Regions from separate parts of the Nonomuraea sp. NPDC003214 genome, predicted to be linked through region 1. Evidence: riboswitches for the same ligand, from Rfam matches in the RefSeq annotation. Region 1 holds a riboswitch; the other holds the start of a gene.

Region 1 (6,888 bases):
GCCTCCCACGGCAGGAACGTCTCCAGGATCGACCGGCTCGTGGCCAGGTGCTCGGCGGGGGTGCGCACCTCGCCCCAGCAGTCCATCGGGCCGCCGGGGACGCCCTCGAACACCATGATCTCGCACGGGCCGGTCACGGTCAGCGCGGGGAAGACGAAATACTCGCCCACGCCCGGGATCACGTTGAAGCACACCGCCGAGTGCTCCGGCCTGGGCGCCAGGCCGGTGACGTAGGTGAGCGCGAGCGCCCGCTGCGGCGCGTCGTAGGGGGACCTGGCGGCGTCCCGCTCGAACAGCGAAGCGATCTTGCCCTTGCCGGCGGCCACCAGGACCAGGTCGTGCGTGGCGGCGTAGGTCTCCAGGTCGGCGGGCGTCACGTCGCGGATCTCGACCCGGCCGCCCAGCGCCTCGACCTCCGCCAGCCAGGCGGGCATCTTGACCCGCTGGTCGACGCTGCGGGCGGGCTCGCGCAGCCGGGCCGCCCAGCCGATCGCCTGGCCGCCGTCGGGCCCCGCGACGGCGAACCGGATGCCGTCGATGGGCGGGCAGTGCGGCCAGTGGTCCAGGCCGAGCGCGCGCTCGTGACCCAGCGTGGTGCCGAACATGGCCTGGCTCGACATGACCCGGCCGTCGCGGATGTCGTCCGGGGTCCGGTTGGAGACCACGGTGACGTCGTAACCGTTCTTCAGCAGCCCGAGCGCCAGGTGCAGTCCAGACTGCCCGGCGCCGACGATCAGAATCTTTCGCATACCGGGAACGGTATTTTCCGGCCCCCCGGCCGAGCCATCCGCTGAGCGCGGATCCCGTCCGCTGGACGCGGAGTCAGCTCAGCCGCAGCGTGGCCGAGGGCGCGCGGCCGTACCTGTCGCGATAGGCGGCGGCGAAGCGGCCCTGGTGGAGGAAGCCCCAGCGGGCGGCGACCGTGGTCACCGTGCACCGGGCCGGGTCGCCCGCCAGCAGCTCGGCGTGCACCCGGGCCAGCCGCACGTCGCGCAGGTGCGCCATCGGGGTGATCCCGAGGTGGGCGCGGAAGCCCTCCTGGAGCGAGCGGACGCTCACGGCCACGGCCCGCGCCACGTCGCCGGTGGTGATCGGCAGGTGGGCGTGCTCGTCGATGAACGCCATCGCCCGGCGCACCACCTTGGGCACCGCCGCGGGCCGGGGCGCGATCAGCCGGCCCAGGTAGTTGGACGGCTGCGTGGTGACGAGGCTGAACAGCAGGGCGTTCTCCAGATGGGCGGCGGCCAGCGGCTGCGCGCCTCCGGTCTCGGCCGCGCCGACGAGCAGCCCGGCCATCGCCCGCCAGCCCTGCCCCCACGCGCCGGTCAGGTCCACGCCCAGGTCGAACACCACCGGCTCGGTGACCGGCTCGCCGAGCAACTGCTCGACCGCGCCTTCCACGGCCTGCCGGTCGAACTTGACGATGAGCTGCGGGCAGCCCGCGCCCCAGCGCATGTCCAGGCGCTCGGTCGGCGACGGCAGCGAGGCCAGCCCCGGCGTCGAGACGATCTCCTGGCCGCCGCACCGGATCAGGCTGCGCCCGGCGATCGGGATCTGCACCAGGTAGAACGACTCCAGCTCGCCCGGCTCGATGCGCACCTCGGCGCCGTAGTCGAGGTAGCTGACGCGCACGGAGCCGAGCTGTGCGGAGTTGAAGCGGGCGGCCAGCAGCCCGGCGTCGCCGGTCACGTCCAGCCGGTGCGGGCAGAACACCCGTCCGACCTGCTCCCGCACCTCGTCGAGATCCGAGCTGGCGAACAGCGGGCTGTTGCCGAGCAGAACACCGTCCATGCCCGATCATCGACATGATCTGCGGCAGCGTTCCAGGCAAAAAAGCACAGATCAGGGGAGCCGGCTCCGATACACCTTCCTGGCGCGTTCGTACAGGTCGAGGTGGTCGCCGTACTGCTCCTCGGTGTCGAAGCGGCCGAACTCGCGCACCACCTCGGCCAGCCGGTCCAGCCAGGCCAGGCACCAGCGCACGTCCGCCTGCCTGGCCACGTGCCCGCCGGCCACGTCCAGGTAGACCGGGCTGGTGTGGCGGGCGTCAGCCGGAGCGCGGGCAGGTTGTCGGGCACGTCGGCGCCGAGCGCGTCACGCACGACGCGGTCCACGTCCACCTCGCCGAGCCGGTGCGCCGGATCCTCCCCAGGCCTGGGTCACGTACGCCAGCGGCTCCTCGCCCCAGCACGGCCCGTGACTGTCGCGCAGCCTCCGGTACTCGGCGAGTGCGGCGGCCACCGGGGCCGGCATCAGCGGTTCACCGCACATCGGGATACCTCCGGGCGTCCCCGAGATAAGCTGAAAATGGCCAGAGCAATTGTCGTGCCATATAACCGCAGCTTAATAAGCTCAATGATCCGACATGGCGTATTTCTCATTGCGCCGGCACGACACTTCGCGATATTCATCAGCCGTGATCCCGGTCAAGGTGTTTCGCGCCGCCGCGTTCGTCCTGGAGAAGACCTCCCGCATGCAGGTGGGCAGGGCGTGGCACGACCCCGCGCTGGACCTCGCCCTGCGCCGCGTCCGCGCCGGGCGGCTGGAGCGTGGCCTGGACCTGATCAGGCAGGCCCGCGACGACCACGAGCTGCGCGCCCTGCGCGTCACCGAGCTCGCCACGGCCGCCGAGGCGCACCTCGACGCGCTTGAGCAGCTGGCCGGCGACGACCCCGACGCGCTGCTGTGGCTGGGCGCGGCCCGGGTGCAGCACGCCTGGGAGCTGCGCGACGACCTCACCGGCCGTTTCCACGAGCAGCTCGCCACCGCCGCCGAGCCGCTGCGCCGGGCCGCCGAGGCGGACCCTGCCGACCCGGTGCCGTGGGACGTCCTGCAGTGGCAGGCCATGGGACTGGGCGACCGGGACGAGCTGGACCGCCTGTGGGAGGAGCTGACCAGCCGCGCGCCGCGCCTGTTCGCCGGGCACTACACCCGCGCCCAGGCGCTGTGCGGCAAGTGGCACGGCTCCGACGAGGAGGTGCTGGCCTTCGCCCGCACCGCCGCGGCCACCGCACGCCCCGGCGACCTCGTCACCGCGATGCTGCCGCTGGCCCACTTCGAGGTCGCCTGGAGCGAGATCGCCGCCTCGGGCCGCGACGCCCAGGAGGTGCTCGAATCGCACTTCCGCGACCCGTACGTGGCCGAGGAGCTGATCGACGCCGTCGACACCTGGCACGCCAGGCCCCGGCCGCACCCCCGGTCCGTGGAGGCGATGCACCTGTTCGGCGCCGCCTTCTACTACGGCGGCCACCACGCGCGCGCCCAGAGCCTGCTCATGAACGCCGGCCGCCGCGTCCCGGAGATCCTGCCCTGGTCGGCCGGCTCGCTCACCCCCGGCCGCCGCTACGCTCGCGCCCGCCGCGAACTCGGCCTCGACTGAGCCATAAACGGCCGCCACTAATTCAGCCGATCTTGCATGACTTTCTTCGCCGGGTTACGTTGACCGGGTCCAACGCGGGAGCCCGGTGCGACCGGGCTGAGAGGACGGCTGCCCAGCCGCCGACCGCCAGAACCTGCTCCGGGTAATGCCGGCGAAGGGAGTTGCGCGATGAGCGACGCGCGTTTTTCCAAGGTCTACACCGGGGATCTCCGCGTGCCGATGCGCGAGATCAGACTGTCCAACGGCGAGCGCGTCCGCCTCTACGACACCTCGGGCCCGTACACCGACCCGGAGGTCACCGTCGACCTGGCCCGGGGGCTGGCGCCGAGGCGCGCGGAGTGGATCCGGGCCCGCGCAGGCGGGCCCGTCACGCAGGTGGGCTGCGCGCGGGCCGGGACGATCACGCCCGAGATGGAGTTCGTGGCGGTCCGGGAGGGCGTCGAGCCGGAGTTCGTCCGGCAGGAGGTCGCCGCGGGCCGGGCCATCATCCCCGCCAACGTCAACCACCCCGAGTCCGAACCGATGATCATCGGCCGCAACTTCCTCGTGAAGATCAACGCCAACATCGGCAACTCGGCGGTCACCTCCTCGATCGCCGAGGAGGTCGAGAAGATGACCTGGGCCACCCGGTGGGGCGCCGACACGATCATGGACCTGTCGACCGGCCGCGACATCCACGCCACCCGCGAGCGGATCATCCGCAACTCCCCCGTCCCGGTCGGCACCGTGCCGCTCTACCAGGCGCTGGAGAAGGTCGGCGGGCAGGCGGCCGAGCTGTCGTGGGAGGTGTTCCGCGAGACGCTGATCGAGCAGTGCGAACAGGGCGTCGACTACATGACCGTGCACGCCGGCGTGCGCCACGCGTTCGTCCCGCTGACCGCCGGGCGCAAGACCGGCATCGTCTCCCGGGGCGGCTCCATCATGGCCGCCTGGTGCGTGGCCCACGGGCGCGAGAGCTTCCTGTACGAGCGCTTCGCCGACATGTGCGAGATCTTCGCCGCCTACGACGTGTCGTTCTCGCTGGGCGACGGCCTGCGCCCCGGCTCGATCGCCGACGCCAACGACGAGGCCCAGTTCGCCGAGCTGCGCACGCTGGGAGAGCTGACCAGGATCGCCCGCGACCACGACGTCCAGGTGATGATCGAGGGCCCCGGCCACGTGCCCATGCACAAGATCAAGGAGAACGTCGACCTCCAGCGCGAGATCTGCGACGACGCCCCCTTCTACACGCTCGGCCCGCTGGTCACCGACATCGCGCCCGGCTACGACCACATCACCTCGGGCATCGGCGCCGCCATGATCGGCTGGTACGGCACCGCGATGCTCTGCTACGTCACCCCCAAGGAGCACCTCGGCCTGCCCAACAGGGACGACGTCAAGACCGGCGTGATCACGTACAAGATCGCCGCGCACGCCGCCGACCTCGCCAAGGGCCACCCGCAGGCCCAGGCGTGGGACGACGCGCTGTCGGACGCCCGGTTCGAGTTCCGCTGGGAGGACCAGTTCGACCTGTCGCTCGACCCGGCCACCGCGCGGGCCTTCCACGACGAGACGCTGCCCGCCGAACCCGCCAAGAACGCGCACTTCTGCTCGATGTGCGGGCCCAGGTTCTGCTCGATGCGGATCAGCCACGAGCTGCGCGACCTCACGGGACGATGACGGCCCGGCCGACGATCTCGTTGTCGTGCAGGCGCTGGTACGTGCGCGGCGCCTCGTCGAGCGAGTGCGGCTCCACGCGCACGCCGATGGCGCCCGACCGGGCCAGCGCCAGCACCTCGATGAGCTCGTCCCGGCCGCCCCAGTAGGGGACCGACACCGCCATCTCGTACGGGCCGCTGCCGAACCCGACGGGCAGGCGGCCGTCGGCCACCCCGACGATCGTCACGTCCGAGCACACCCCCGCGCACGCGCCCGCCAGCGTCACGGTGGGCTGGATGCCGACGAAGTCCAGCACCAGGTCGGCGCCCAGCCCGCCGGTCAGCTCCCGCACCCGGCCGGCGGCGGCCTCGTCGGAGATCACGGTCTCGTGCGCGCCGATCTCCCTGGCCAGCTCCAGCTTCTCCTCGCTGATGTCGAGCGCGATCACCCGCGTCGCGCTCATCGCCCGCAGGATCTGGACCGCCATGTGGCCCAGCCCGCCCGTCCCGATGACCACCGCCGTGCTGCCCGGCACCAGCTTGGCCAGGCTCCGCTTGATCGCGTGGTAGGGCGTGAGCCCCGCGTCGGTCAGCGGCGCCGCCTGCGCCAGGTCCAGCCCCTCCACCGGGACCAGGTGGCGGACGTCGTCGACGATCATGTACTCGGCCATGGCGCCGGGAGCGCCCAGGCCGGGCGGCTTGATGGCGAGGTCCTGGGCCCGGGTGCAGTAGTTCTCCGCGCCCCTTGAGCAGTTGCGGCAGGTGCCGCACCCCCACGGCCCGTACACCACCACGTCCTGGCCCACCTCGACGCCCGTCACCCCGTCGCCGAGCGCCGCCACCGTGCCCGCGCCCTCGTGGCCGAGGATCAGCGGCAGGCTGCCCCCGACGAGCAGCGGGTTCTCGATCACCGCGATGTCCGAATGGCACATCCCGGACGCCCTGACCCGGAGCAGCACCTCACCGGGAGCCGGCTCGGGGTCGGGCACCGTCACGACCTCGGGCATGCTCCCCTGGCCGGCCAACTGGACAGCTTTCATGCCTCTCCTCGCTTCCCGAGCCCCTCCCCCGGTACATGCCACGTTCCGGGCGGCCGAAATCCCGAGCTCAGAACAGCGTCGGCGGCTCGGCGGGCATCGGCTCGGGCAACGGCTCCAGCCCGGGAACGCGGGCCCGTACCTCGTCGTGGAAGCGCCGGGCGAGCGGCAGGGCTTCGGCGTTGTCCGGCGTGTGCACGAACACCGTCGGCGAACGGCCCTCGCGCAGCCACCCGGCCACCGTGCCGACCCAGCCCTGCCAGCCCGCCACCGTCCGGTCCACGTCGTCCCTGCCCAGGTAGCGGACGATCGGCCGGTCCGTCAGCGCCCGCGCCCGGCGCGGGACGCGCGGCTTCTTCGTCCACGCGTCACGCTCGGCGTCGCTGGTCGGCGGGCTGCCGAACAGCGTCGTGGTGTCGAACGGCACCCACTCCGCGCCCGCCCCCGCCAGCACCCGCTCCAACTGCCCCACGGCCCGCTCGTCCTCGAAGAACGCCCGATGCCGCACCTCCACCGCCGAGCGCAGCCCCGCGGGCAGCCTGCGGAGGAACGCGGCCAGCGCGCCCAGGTCACCCGGCCCGAACGACCCCGGCACCTGCACCCACAGCGCGTGCACCCGGGGCCCCAGCGGCTCCATCGCGTGCAGGAACGCCCCCAGCTCCTCCTGCGCCCCCGTCAGGCGCCGCTCGTGCGTGATCGCCTTCGGCAGCTTCACCACGAACCGGAACCCCGGATCGGTCTGGGCCGCCCACGTCTCCACCGTGCTCCGCGACGGCGTCGCGTAGAACGTCGTGTTGCCCTCGACCGCGTTGCACCACGTCGCGTACGCCCGCAG
Region 2 (6,888 bases), on a different contig from region 1:
CACCAGCACCCGCTTGGGGCCGAGCGACGGCACCAGCGTGATCGTCTGCCCGGCCTCGACCTCGGTCTTGGCGGCCGGGTCCATCTCCAGGACGAGCCCCTCGGCCACCTCCTCGTCGTGGCGGCCCTCCACGCGGCGCACCTTGAAGCCCAGGTTGCGGGCGTTCTGCTCGGCGACCGCGAGGTTCTTGCCGACGAGGTCGGGCACCACGGCCAGCGTCTTCTGCGAGAAGTAGAGGCCGGTCAGCGCCACGGCGACGACCATCACCGCGGCCAGCCCCACCAGGAACCAGTTGGGCCGGAACCCGCCGCCCTTGCCCCGCCCGCGCGGCGGGGGCGGCGGCGCGGCCGGCACCTCGGCGCGCGGCTGGATCAGCGTGTGCGCGGGAGCGGCGGCGGGCGGCATCGTGGACGGCATCGGGTGCGGCCTGGAGTGGGCGCCGGATGCGCGGCCGGGCTCGCTCAGCCGGGGCAGCGTGCGGTGCGCCTCGACGGCCGCCACCAGCATCGCGGTCGCGTCGGCCGGGCGGTCGTGCGGCTCGCGGGCCGTGGCGTGCGCCACCAGCGCGTCGATCTGCGGCGGCACGTCGTGGATCAGCGACGACGGCGCCGGGACCGTGTCGTGGACGTGCCGGTAGGCCACCGACATGGGCGTCTCGCCGTCGTACGGCTGCCTGCCGGTGACCAGCTCGAACAGCATGATGCCCGCCGCGTAGACGTCGCTGCGCACGTCGGCGCCGCCGGTCGTCACCTGCTCGGGCGACATGTAGCCGATCGTGCCGATCATCACGCCGGTGCGCGTCTGGTTGGTCGCCTCGATCGCCCTGGCCAGGCCGAAGTCCACGACCTTGACCCGGCCGTCGGCGGTCAGCAGCACGTTCTCGGGCTTGACGTCACGGTGGACCATCCCGGCCTGGTGGGCCGCGCCGAGCGCCGCCAGCACCGGGATCATGATCTCCAGCGCCTCGCGGGCCGGCAGCCGGTCGCGCTCGCGCAGGATGTCACGCAGCGTCTTGCCCGGCACGTACTCCATCGACAGATAGACCACGTCGGTGTCGGTGCCCTGGTCGAAGACGTGCACCACGTTGGGGTGGGAGAGGCTGGCCACCGACTTCGCCTCGCCGATGAACCTGCGCACGAACGCCGGGTCGTCGGCGAGCGAGCGGTGCATGACCTTCAGCGCGACGGTCCGGTCCAGCCGGATGTCGAGCGCGAGGTAGACGGTCGCCATGCCGCCCCGGGCGATCCGGGACTCGACGCGGTAGCGTCCATCGAGCAGCCGGCCGACCAACGGGTCGGCAGTCGTCGTGTCCACCCCGCTGAGTTTACGGGCGTTTCGCACCCGGGAGGGCCTGACCATCCGAAACCGATGCCGACCCGTGCCCCGCCCGGCCCCTCACGTGCCGCGCCGTCGCACAGGCCACCCCGGCACCGGCCCCGGAGAGCCGGTGCGCCCCCGGCAGACGGGAAGGACGTCCCGTCAGGGGGTCAGCGGGGAGGACGCTTCGGCGTAGCGGCGGCGCGGGATGCGCCCCGCCTGCCGCGCCATGCGGCCCGCGCGGACCGCCTCGCGCATCGCCGCCGCCATCAGGTCGGGCCGCTGGGCCCGCGTCACGGCGGTGGCCAGGAGCACGGCGTCGCAGCCCAGCTCCATCGCCAGCGCCGCGTCACTGGCCGTGCCGATGCCCGCGTCCAGGATGACCGGGACCCCGGCCGCCTCGACGATCAGCTCGATGTTGTGCGGGTTGCGGATGCCCAGCCCGGAGCCGATCGGCGCGCCCAGCGGCATCACCGCCGCGCACCCGGCCTGCTCCAGCCGGCGGGCGAGCGCCGGGTCGTCGCCGATGTACGGCAGCACGGTGAACCCGTCGGCCACGAGCCGCTCGGCCGCGTCGAACGTCTCGATCGGGTCGGGCAGCAGGGTCCGCTCGTCGGCGATGACCTCCAGCTTGACCCACGAGGTGCCCAGCGCCTCCCGGGCGAGCCGGGCCGTCAGCACCGCGTCGCCCGCGGTGAAGCAGCCCGCCGTGTTGGGCAGCACCTTGATGCCGCGCTCGCGCAGCACGTCCAGCACCGAGCCGCGGGCGGCCGGGTCGAGCCGCCGCATGGCCACCGTCGTCAGCTCGGTGCCCGACGCGGCCAGCGCCTGGTCCAGCACCTCCAGCGACGGCGCGCCGCCGGTGCCCATGATGAGCCGGGAGGAGAACTTCTCCCCAGCGATGATCAGGTCATCCACCTTGCACCGCCGTCAGCACCTCCACGCGGTCGCTGTCGCGCAGCGCCGTCGTCTCCCACGCGCCGCGCGCGACGACCTCGTCGTTCACGGCCACCGCGACGCCGGTGGTGGCGGTGGTCAGGGTCTGTACGGCCTGCGCGACGGTCATGCCGTCAGCCACGTCGTGCGTACTTCCGTTGATCAGCAATTTCATGAAATATCCCGAAATCTAGCGGGTGAGCACAGGGACGCGAGGTCGCCCTCCTCGCCCTGCAGGATCGCGGCCGTGAGCGGGGCCATCAGCACCCCGCCCCGGAAATGCCCCGTGGCCAGCACCAGCCCCGGGGCCGAGCCGGGGCCGATGATCGGCAGGTTGTCCGGCGTGCCCGGCCGCAGCCCCGCCACCACGTCGGCGACCTCCAGCTCCGTCACCCCCGGGACCAGCTCCCTGGCGTCGCGCAGCAGCTCGTACAGCCCGCCGGCGGTCACCCGGGTGTCGAACCCGAGCTCCTCCTGCGTGGCCCCCACCACGAGCTCCCCGTCGCCCCTGGGTACCAGGTAGACCGGCGTGCCGTGCACCATCCCGCGCACGCACCGGCCCAGCAGCGGCTCGGGGGAGCGCAGGCGCATGATCTGCCCCTTGACCGGCCGTACCGGAACGTCGGCCAGCCCGGCGCTCCACGCCCCGGCGGCCAGGACCACCCGCTCGCCGAAGATCTCCTCCCCGGACTCCAGGCGTACGCCGGTCACCCGGCCGCCCTCGCGCGACAGCCCGGCCGCGCGCTCCCGTACCAGCGGGACGCCCCGCCGCTCCAGGGCCACGAGCAGGGCGGCGGTGACGCGGCGCGGGTCCACCCACGCGTCGCCGGGCGCCAGCAGACCGCCGCGCACGGACGGCGCCAGCATCGGCTCCAGCCGCCGGCACTCGCGCCCGGTCAGCCGCTCCACCGGCAGGCCGAGCTTCTCCATGAACGCGGCCAGCTCCCCGAGCGCGGCCAGGTCGTCCCCGCCGAACGCCACGTCCAGCGTCCCGTCGGAGCGCAGATCCAGCACGTCCCGCCCCTCGGCCGGCACCCCGCCGAGCGCCGAGAGCCCCCCGAGCGGGTCAGCCCCCGCGGCGTCGCCGAAGGAGGGAGCCGCGCCGGGCCCGGAGGCGGCGGGACCGTCCTCACCCCCAGCCGCACCCCCGGCCGGACGGCCGGTCGGATGGCCGGTCGGCTCGCCGGCCCGTGGCGCACCGCCGGATCCCGCGGGAGGTCCGTCCAGGGAGGCGCCCCCGGAGGGCGGGGGTGCGCCGGTGGCGGTGGGGCCGCTCGTGCGGGCGCCGGTCCGTCCAGGGGGGAGGGCGGCGTCGACGGTGAGGTCGGCGGCGAAGGCGGGCCAGCGGCGCAGGGCGGCGATGCCGAGCCGGAGCAGCGGCTCCTCGGTGTAGGTCACCTCGCTGACCGGCGCCAGCATCCCGGCCGCGGCGTGGGAGGCGCCCGAGGCGGGGGCCGGGTCGACCACGGTGACGGCGCGGCCCGAGCGGGCCAGGCGCCAGGCGATCGACAGTCCGACGACTCCGCCGCCCACGATCACGTCCATGTCCGCTCCCTTCGCCGGCATGATCCGGATCAGGTGTCTTGCGGTCGAAGGCCCGGTGAAGCCTTCCTCTCAGCCCGGTTACGGCCGGACTCCCGCGCGTCTTACGTCCCCCAGCCTACGGCCTCGGTGCGACGCCGCGGCACCGCCCCCGTTATGGTCATGAACGTGAATCGCGTCGTGGTGGTGGGAGCGGGTCTTGCGGGCGTGCGCAGCGTCGAGGCGCTGCGGGCACGGGGGTTCGGCGGCCGGATCACGTTGATCGGCCAGGAACGGCACCGGCCCTACGATCGGCCGCCGTTGTCGAAGGCGGTGCTGCTCGGCTCGGCCGACTCCAGCTTCGTCGACTCCGACCTGGACGCGCTGGAGGTGGACTTCCGGCCGGGCGTCTCGGCCAAGTCGCTGCGTGCGGGCGTGGTGGAGACGACCGAGGGCGAGCTGGGCTACGACGGCCTGGTCATCGCGACGGGCGCGGAGCCGATCCCGCTGCCGGGTGACGGCCCGCAGCACGTGCTGCGCACGCTGGACGACTCGCTGGAGCTGCGGGCCCGCCTGGTGCCGGGCGCGCGGGTGGTGGTCGCGGGCGCGGGCTGGATCGGCGCGGAGGTGGCCACGGCCGCCCGCCGGGCCGGCTGCGCCGTCACCGTGCTGGAGGCGGGCCGGACCCCGCTGGCGCAGGCGGTCGGCGAGGAGATCGGCGCCCGCACGGAGAGCTGGTACGACGGCATCGACCTGCGGCTGGAGACGATGGTCGCGTCGGTCGACGAGGGCGGCGTGGAGCTGGTCGGCGGCGGGTTCGTGGAGGCGCACGTGGTCGTGGCGGGCATCGGCGTCCGCCCGGCCGTGGAGTGGCTGGCGGGCTCGGACGTCGACCTGCACAACGGCGTGGTCACGGACGAGCGGCTGCGCACGTCGCTGCCCGGCGTGGTGGCGGTGGGCGACTGCGCCGCCTGGTGGTCGCGCCGCTACGGCGCCCGGCTGCGCGTGGAGCACTGGGACACCGCGCTGAGCGCCCCGGAGGTGGCCGCCGCGACGCTGCTGGGCGAGGAGGCCGTGTACGATCCGGTCCCGTACTTCTGGTCGGAGCAGTTCGGCCACATGGTGCAGTACGCCGGCCACCACCCGGCGGGCGAGCGCCTGCTCTACCGGGGCGGGCCGGAGGGCAAGTGGTCGGCCTGCTGGCTGACGGCCGAGGGCGGGCTGGCGGCGGTGCTGGCCGTCGACCGGCCCCGCGACCTCGTGCAGGGCCGCCGGATCATCCAGGAGGGCCGTCGTCTGGACGCGGAACGCCTGGTAGATCCAGATGTACCCCTACGGGATTGTGTTGTTTGAGCAAGCGCGGCATGTGGTAGTTGTGGTTTCGTGACGCTTTCTGTTGCACAGATCGACCGGGAGACCGACCAGCTCGTTGACGAGTGGCTCACTCTCCCCGAAGTGGCCCAGCGCCTCGACCTCTCGATGGGACGGGCCAAGCAACTCCTCAAGGATCACAAGCTGCTCGGCGTGCGCCGCGGCAGCGGCGGGCCACAGGTGCCCGCGGTGTTCCTCGACGGAAAGGACGTGGTGAAAGGCCTTCCGGGCACGCTGACCGTGCTCCGCGACGCCGGGTACGACGATGTGGAGGCGCTGCGCTGGCTGTTCACCCCTGACGACTCGCTGCCGGGGTCGCCCGTCCAGGCGATCAAGGCCGGTCGTCACACCGAGGTCAAGCGCCGTGCCCAAGCCCTCGCTTTCTGACGCCCGCCTCTACCTGTGCACCGACGGGCGGCGTGACAGGGGCGACCTGGCCGATTTCCTCGACGCGGCGCTGGCCGGCGGCGTGGACATCGTCCAGTTGCGGGAGAAGGGCCTGGAGGCGCGCGAGGAGCTCGCGCTCCTGGAGGTCTTCCGCGACGCCTGCGACCGGCACGGCCGGCTGCTGGCGGTCAACGACCGGGCCGACATCGCCTTCGCCGCCCGGCCTGACGTGCTCCATCTGGGGCAGGACGACCTTCCGGTGACGGTCGCGCGAGAAATGCTCGGCGACGACATCGTCATCGGCCGGTCCACCCACTCCGCCGCCGAGGCTTCCGCCGCGGCGGTGGAGGAGGGCGTCGACTATTTCTGCTGTGGGCCGATCTGGCCCACGCCGACCAAGCCGGGCCGGCACGCGCCGGGCCCGTCGCTGCTCCGGCACGCGGCGGCGCTCGGCGGTGACCGGCCCTGGTTCGGCATCGGCGGCATCGACCTGGCCAACCTGGACGAGGTCATGTCCTACGGGGTCCGCCGCGTCGTGGTGGTGCGCGCCATCACCGAGGCCGACGACCCCGGGGCAGCCGCCGCCGAGTTCGCCAAGCGGCTCACGTCCGCCGTGACGTAGCCGCCACGGCGAGCCCGGCCAGCGCGGTGCGGGCTTCGGGCGTGATCGGCGCCTGGTCGAGCGAGGCGAGCGCCTCGCCGAGATAGTCGCCGATCATGTCCTCGCACGCCCGCAGCGCGCCCGTGCCTTCGATGATCTCGCGCAGCGCGGCCACGCCAGGCTCGTCGAGCTCGGGGTCGCCGAGCAGGCGGCGCACCACGCCGGCCTGCTCCGGGGTGGCGGCGGCCAGGGTGCGCGCCACCAGCATCGTCCGCTTGCCCTCACGCAGGTCGTCGCCGGCCGGCTTGCCGGTCTGCGCGGGGTCGCCGAACACGCCGAGGATGTCGTCGCGCAGCTGGAAGGCGATGCCGACCCGGGTGCCGTACGTGGTGCACAGCTCGTCGATCCACGGCTCCAGGCCGCCGGAGGCGAGCGCCAGGCCGAGGCGGAGCGGGTGCTCGACGGAGTACTTGCCGCTCTTGTACAGGGCCACGCGCAGCGCCGAGTCGAAGGTGTTCTCGCCGTGCGCCTGCTCCAGCAGGTCGAGATACTGGCCGCACATGAGCTCGGTGCGCATGTGGTCGTGCACCGGCTGGGCCGCCGCCAGCGCCCGCGCGGGCAGGCCGCTGGTGCGCCACATCTCGCCCGACCAGATCAGCAGCAGGTTGCCGAGCAGGATCGCGGCGCCCTCGCCGAACTGCGTGGCCGAGCCGTGCCAGCCCGACTTCTCGTGCAGCGTCTGGAAGCGCCGGTGG

The links. A riboswitch is a leader RNA that binds a small molecule or an ion and turns the genes downstream of it on or off. The one in region 1 is predicted to bind thiamine pyrophosphate.
Region 2: it holds a riboswitch for thiamine pyrophosphate, as region 1 does, so the genes downstream of both, ACWDXC_RS24155 (FAD-dependent oxidoreductase) here and thiC (phosphomethylpyrimidine synthase ThiC) in region 1, are expected to answer to the same signal.

The regions. Positions count from the first base shown of each region.
Region 1 is NZ_JBSFSX010000008.1:241,496-248,383, forward strand. It holds gene ACWDXC_RS26070 (styrene monooxygenase/indole monooxygenase family protein) at 1-749, opposite strand, end outside; gene ACWDXC_RS26075 (AraC family transcriptional regulator) at 823-1,791, opposite strand; gene ACWDXC_RS26080 (hypothetical protein) at 1,843-2,016, opposite strand; gene ACWDXC_RS26085 (hypothetical protein) at 2,417-3,379, shown strand; TPP riboswitch at 3,444-3,556, shown strand; gene thiC (phosphomethylpyrimidine synthase ThiC) at 3,548-5,038, shown strand; gene ACWDXC_RS26095 (NAD(P)-dependent alcohol dehydrogenase) at 5,025-6,056, opposite strand; gene ACWDXC_RS26100 (DUF72 domain-containing protein) at 6,124-6,888, opposite strand, start outside.
Region 2 is NZ_JBSFSX010000007.1:456,362-463,249, reverse strand. It holds gene pknB (Stk1 family PASTA domain-containing Ser/Thr kinase) at 1-1,314, opposite strand, end outside; gene ACWDXC_RS24165 (thiazole synthase) at 1,480-2,235, opposite strand; gene thiS (sulfur carrier protein ThiS) at 2,228-2,428, opposite strand; gene ACWDXC_RS24155 (FAD-dependent oxidoreductase) at 2,425-3,798, opposite strand; TPP riboswitch at 3,788-3,904, opposite strand; gene ACWDXC_RS24150 (NAD(P)/FAD-dependent oxidoreductase) at 3,958-5,127, shown strand; gene ACWDXC_RS24145 (Rv2175c family DNA-binding protein) at 5,158-5,532, shown strand; gene thiE (thiamine phosphate synthase) at 5,510-6,154, shown strand; gene ACWDXC_RS24135 (polyprenyl synthetase family protein) at 6,135-6,888, opposite strand, start outside.